DNA from 2 places in the Alicycliphilus sp. T452 genome. Region 2 is predicted to be linked to the other one. Evidence: predicted binding sites of a transcription regulator. Region 2 holds the regulator's gene; the other holds the start of a gene.
What was found. The regulator FNR, encoded in region 2, switches genes on or off when oxygen is low (the NO sensors DNR and NnrR bind a similar motif). The targets are predictions, from matches to a motif close to TTGATNNNNATCAA.

Region 1 (3,184 bases), on a different contig from region 2:
CCAGGTAGACGATGTCCACCGGGGTCTCGGCCATGGCTTGGTAGAACTCGAAAACGGTCTCGCGCGGCCAGTAGTACTGCACGGGGCCCAGGGCCAGCTTCATCATCGGCTTATCCATCGTGTCCATCACTTCCAGGGGCGGTGGTAGGCGCCCAGCGTGTGCTGCTGGCCTTCGGCCACCTGGTCCAGGCTGGCCATCCAGGCGGTCTTGGGTGCGTACAGGTGGCCCTGCGCCATGCAGTGGTCTATGGCCTCGCGCCAGACCTTGGTGACCTGGGCCACGTAGGCGGGGCTCCTCTGGCGGCCCTCGATCTTGAAGGCGCGCACGCCCATCTTGACCAGCTGGGGCAGCAGCTCCAGCGTGTTCAGGCTGGTGGGCTCCTCCAGCGCGTAGTAGTTGCTCTCGCCCTCCACGTCGAAGCGCCCCTTGCACAGCGTGGGGTAGCCGGCGTTCTCGCCCTGGCCGTAGCGGTCGATGAGCACGCCGTTCAGGCGCGCCTGAAGCCCCTGGGGCGTTTCCTGCCAGCGCACGAACTTGGCCGGCGAGCACACGCCGTGCGTGTTGGGCGATTCGCCCGTGGCGTAGGACGAGAGCGCGCAGCGCCCCTCCACCATCACGCACAGGCTGCCGAAGCCGAAGACCTCGATCTCCACGCTGGTGCGCTGCGTTACTTGCTTGACCTGCTCCAGCGACAGCACGCGCGGCAGCACGGCGCGCTGGATGTTGAACTGCGCGTGGTACAGGTTGATGGCGTCGTGGTTGGTGGCCGAGCCCTGCACCGACAGGTGCAGGCGCAGGTCGGGGTGCCGCTCGCTGGCGTAGCGCATCAGGCCCGGGTCGGCCAGGATGATGGCGTCCACGCCCCAGGCGCTGGCCCGGTCGAGCGCGGAACGCCAGGGCGCGGGGTTGGTCGCCTGCGGGTAGGTGTTGAGCGCCATCAGCACCTTGCGGCCGCGGCCGTGGGCATAGGCGATGCCGTTCTGGATGGCGGCCTCGTCGAAGTTCAGGCCGGCGAAGTTGCGCGCGTTGGTCGCGTCGCGCAGGCCCAGGTAGACGCAGTCGGCGCCGCCGTCGATGGCCGCCTTGAGCGCGGGCAGGCTGCCGGCGGGGCAGACCAGTTCGGGGGCGGCAGGGGCGGCGCTGGCGGCCGTATCGATGGTGCTGGCTGAGGAGGGGCTGGCAAGGGCGTTCACGGCGGGTTCCGGTGCTGTTCTGGTGCGGGCGTTTCCCCGCAGGCCGCACACCATAGGACGATGCAAAAGACCACAAGCTGATTTTTGTCAAGGGCAGGCGGCGTATTGCCGATGCCTTCGATAGGAAATGGGCTCGGGCGCATGTTGCAGCGGCGGCGGGTTTTTTCCGCCAATGTTGGAAAAGACCGACACCATGGTTTTGGGGGCGGGTCTACCTTCGCGCATCCACCACACGTATCTGGAGCGACAGACCATGCCCAAGACCCTCATCGAGCCGTTTCGCATCAAGAGCGTCGAACCCATCCGCATGACCACGCGCGCCGAGCGCGAGCGCCTGCTCGAAGAGGCCAGGCTCAACGTCTTCAAGCTGCGCGCCGAGGACGTGCTCATCGACTGGCTCACCGACTCGGGCACGGGCGCCATGTCCGCGCGCCAGTGGGGCGCCATCATGGAGGGCGACGAGAGCTACGCCGGCGCGCGCAGCTTCTTCCGTCTCGAAAAGGTGATCCAGGACATCACCGGCATGGCGCACTTCGTGCCCACGCACCAGGGCCGCGCGGCCGAGAAGGTGCTGTTCACGGCGGTGTGCAGGAAGGGCGACCTGGTGCCCAACAACTGCCACTTCGACACCACGCGCGGCAACCTCGAATACATGGGCGTGGAGGCCGTGGACCTGGTCATCGCCGAGGGGCTGCAGCCCGCGGCGATCCACCCGTTCAAGGGCAACATCGACCTGGACCGCGCCGAGGCACTGCTGAAGAAGGAGGGCGGCCGCATTCCCTTCGGCATGCTCACGGTGACCAACAACACGGGCGGCGGCCAGCCCGTGTCCATGGCCAACATCCGCGCCTACAGCGCCTTGCTGAAGCAATACGGCAAGCCCTTCGTCATGGACGTGTGCCGCTTCGCCGAGAACGCCATGTTCATCAAGATGCGCGAGCGTGGCTACGAGAACACCCCCGTGCGCGAGATCGCCCGCGAGATGTTCTCCTACGCCGACGGCGCGACCATGAGCGCCAAGAAGGACGGCATGGTCAACATCGGCGGCTTCATCGTCCTGCGCAGCGACGAATGGCTGGACGAGGTCAGGAACGACCTGATCATGATGGAGGGCTTTCCCACCTACGGCGGCATGGCCGGACGCGACCTGGAGGCGCTGGCCGTGGGGCTGGAGGAAGGGCTGCAGGAGGACTACCTGCGCTACCGCCTGCGCACCGCCGAATACCTGGGCGAGCGCCTGGAGGCGGCCGGGGTCGGCTTCGTCAAGCCCACCGGGGGCCATGCCGTCTACATCGACGCGCGCACCGTGCTGCCCGACATGCCCGTGCAGCACTACCCGGCCTGGGCGCTGTGCAACGCGCTCTACCTGGAGGGCGGCATCCGCGGCGTGGAGATCGGCTCGGTGATGTTCGGCAAGCGCCTGGAGGACGGCACCGAAACCTACCACAGCATGGAACTGGTGCGCCTGGCCTTCCCGCGCCGCATGTACACGCAAAGCCACTTCGACTACGCGGCCGAGGTGATCGCCGAGGTCAAGGCCAAGGCCGCGGGCATCCGCGGCGTGAGGATCACCAGGCAGCCCAAGTTCCTGCGGCATTTCACCTGCGAGTGCGCTTGGGTGTGAGGGCTCTTGGCGCCCCCTGCATCGGCAGCGGATGCGGGATGACTGCTGCGATGCCTGGGGGTCAGGCCAGCTCGGGCACGCGCGGCTGCGAGGGGCTGCGGCGCCGGGCTGCGGCAGCGCCGAGCAGCCCCAGGCCCAGCAATGCCATGCTGCCTGGCTCGGGCACCTGATTGCCCGGGCTGCTGAATTCCATGGTTCCGGCCAGTTGGTAGGAGCATGCCTGGCAACCATTCCAGTTGGAATGCAGGGGACTGCCGCCATTGGCGTTGTCCCAGGACATGCCAAAGGTGTTGGCGTCGTCGCTCAGACCCACCTGCACCAGGGCGTTGGAGCCATCGAACAGGCCCGAGGCGCTGAAGTAGGCCA
Region 2 (3,184 bases):
ACGCGGGGCAACCCCTGCCCCCGTCAAGGCGGCGCAGGGCGCCGCACACATGACCAGGCAATGCGTCCCGCCCATCAAGCCCATGAGGAATGCCGTCGAAGCCAGAGCCAGCAGCATGGATCAGATGATGCGAGAGAAACGCGCCCGGTTGCGGTCTGCCTGCAGGTATTTGTCGAACACCATCGCCACGCCGCGCACGAAGAACCAGCCCATCGCGGTGACCTCGATGCCCTCGGCGCCGATCTTCACCAGGCCCTGCTCCGCCATTTCTTCGAGCTGCAGCAGTTCGGCCTCGAAATAGCGGCGGAAGTCGATGAGCCAGGACTGCTCGAGCGGCTCGAACAGCACCTCCCCTTGGCACATCAAGGCCATGATGACCGCGCGGCGCACCAAGTCGTCCCTGGTCAGGGCCAGGCCTCGCACCACGGGCAGGTGCCCATGGTTGATCGCGTCGTAATATTCGTCCAGCGTCTTGACGTTCTGGCTGTACGTTGCGCCTACGCGCCCGATGGCGGAGACGCCGAGCGCTATCAGATCGCAGTCCGGCTGGGTGCTATACCCTTGGAAATTGCGGTGCAGCCGGCCCTGGCGCTTGGCCACCGCCAGGGCATCCTCGGGCAGTGCGAAGTGATCCATGCCCACGTACACGTAGCCCGCATTCATGAACGCGTCGATGGAGCGCGCCAGCATCGATACCTTGGCCGAGGCCATGGGCAGCTCTGCCGAAATGATGCGCCGTTGCGATTTGAAACGCTCAGGCAGATGTGCGTAGGCATAAAGCGCGATGCGGTCGGGCCGCAGTTGCGCCACCTGTGCCAGGGTTCGATCGAAAGACTCCGGCGTCTGGCGCGGCAGGCCATAGATCAGGTCCACGTTCACCGACTCGAAGCCCAGCTTGCGTGCGCTCTCGACCAGTGCAAACACCTTCTCGGCAGGCTGTATACGATGCACCGCCTTCTGCACTTCGGGGTCAAAATCCTGCACCCCGAAGCTGAGCCGGTTGAAGCCCAGCTCCGCCAGCAGGGCGAGCCGCTTCTCATCCACGGTGCGAGGATCCACTTCGATCGAATACTCGCCCCCTGGCACCAGCACGAAACTGCGCCTGAGCATGCCCATGAGCTCGCGCAAGCCATCATCGGACAGGAAGGTGGGCGTGCCGCCGCCGAAATGCAGCTGGCTCACCTGCTGCCCCACGCCGCAGTGCGCGGTGTGCAGGTCGATCTCGCGGCTCAGGTAGCGCAAATAGACCTCGGCCCGCTCCGGATGCCTGGTAATGATCTTGTTGCAGGCGCAGTAGTAGCACAAAGATTCGCAAAACGGAATATGCACGTAAAGAGACAAGGGCATCGCCTTGGCCGCTGACCCTACATGACGCTGCTGCAAGGCCAGGATGTATTCTTTCTCACCAAATGCCTCCACGAAACGGTCTGCTGTTGGGTAGGAGGTATAGCGCGGCCCAGGCACGTCAAAGCGACGCAAGAGCTCGGTTGTAACGACTGTCATGACGGGATTCCTTGCATTTGCGGCGTACTGTGCCGTAGAGTCCCCAGGGCGTTCTTGATACCGATCAAGCACCCATGCGGTCCGGATGGGGACAATTTGACTTTGGATCAAAGTCTTTGAACGATCCGTGACATTCCATGCCTCGACGGCGTTCAGATGTAAGCTCGCGACATGAATAGGGTTTCCATACACTCCAACCTGCAATCCATCAAAGTTGCCTGTTCCAACTGCAACTTGCGCGAGTTGTGCATGCCCGTGGGGCTGGATGAGCAGCAGCTCAAGCGCATTGATGATGTCGTCGCCGTGCGCCGCAAGGTCAAGCGCGGCGGCACACTGTTCCGCAACGGCGAACCATTTACCTCCCTGTTCGCCATTCGCACGGGTTTCTTCAAGACCTGCGTGGCGACAGAGGATGGACGCGATCAAGTGACAGGCTTCCAGATGGCCGGAGAAATCATCGGTCTGGATGGCATCGTGAACGACCGGCACACCTGCGATGCCGTGGCCCTGGAAGACGCCGAGGTTTGCGTCATGCCATTCGACCGCATCGAGGAGCTCTCGCGCGAGGTCACCGCACTGCAAAACCATGTGCACAAGATCATGAGCCGCGAGATCGTCCGCGAACACGGCGTCATGCTGCTATTGGGAAGCATGCGGGCCGAGGAGCGTCTTGCCGCCTTCCTGCTGAATTTGGTGCAGCGCCTGCATGCACGGGGATTTTCCCAATCGGAACTGGTATTGCGCATGACACGCGAGGAAATTGGCAGTTACCTGGGCCTCAAGCTCGAAACCGTGAGCCGCACCTTCTCCAAGTTCGTCGAAGAAGGTATCGTGGAAGTCAGGCAACGCCACGTACGCATCGTGGACACCGACGCTCTGAAGCGCATCGTCAACAGCCAGCAATCCTGCCTCTAATTGCCCCAAAAGCCCATGAGTCAGGGCATGTATTTGGCGCAGTCGAGCGGCCTGTCACCCTCGGGTACAGGGCAGCGGTTGAGTTCAAAGGGGGAGAAGGACAACATCGTGGTAAGCACGCTCGAAGCCATGATGACGATCCAGAAAACGAAGAACGCCACGGTGTAGACGCCTTGCCTCGAAAGATTGACGGGCTGATCAAACCACTGCAATGCCTCGGGATCCACAAAGGCAAACACGACCATTTCCATAACCCCCGCCATGAGAAAGGCGGGCCAGGCTACCCACATCAACCGCTGCTTCCACATCTCTTGCCTCCTTGTCATGGGTCAAAGCCTAGCACCATGTTCTGCGCAAGCAAAGTGCAATCGCCCCCCTGATTCCCCTTAGAACCTCAGCGCGGCTGGTCCTGCATTGGCGTGGCTGCATGGTTGCGCCCCTTCATCGCGGGCGTCATGCCAGGGTCCGTATTCTTCAGCGTCTTGTTGATATCCAGGCCACGCTGGTAGTAGTCTTCTGCCAGCACGGGATCCGGCTGAGAAAGCGCAAGCCAGAGGGTGACAAAACCGGCAATGACCACGATCACCGGACCCGCGATCACCAGCCATACATGACCGTACTTCCACCACGGCTGCGACTCGGGGGCTGCGTTCATTGATCCATCTTTCGACATCGTTACGATCTCCGTGCCCTTTCGGGGCCATGCAAAAACTCGGTGCGGATCCGTGGCCTCAGCGCGGGACAAGGAATACAGATTTCTCTGCCA

Region 1: a site for FNR is predicted at 1,272-1,285, ahead of ubiU (ubiquinone anaerobic biosynthesis protein UbiU). Genes of this name have one in related genera too.

Annotation. Positions count from the first base shown of each region.
Region 1 covers NZ_JBTNEH010000009.1:19,068-22,251, reverse strand. The annotation lists gene ACX12L_RS09970 (U32 family peptidase) at 1-103, opposite strand, end outside; gene ubiU (ubiquinone anaerobic biosynthesis protein UbiU) at 127-1,248, opposite strand; gene ACX12L_RS09960 (tryptophanase) at 1,448-2,818, shown strand; gene ACX12L_RS09955 (PEP-CTERM sorting domain-containing protein) at 2,880-3,184, opposite strand, start outside.
Region 2 covers NZ_JBTNEH010000029.1:18,025-21,208, forward strand. The annotation lists gene ACX12L_RS19825 (sulfite exporter TauE/SafE family protein) at 1-117, opposite strand, end outside; gene hemN (oxygen-independent coproporphyrinogen III oxidase) at 121-1,503, opposite strand; gene fnr (fumarate/nitrate reduction transcriptional regulator Fnr) at 1,675-2,418, shown strand; gene ACX12L_RS19840 (hypothetical protein) at 2,439-2,726, opposite strand; gene ACX12L_RS19845 (FixH family protein) at 2,813-3,073, opposite strand; gene ccoG (cytochrome c oxidase accessory protein CcoG) at 3,150-3,184, opposite strand, start outside.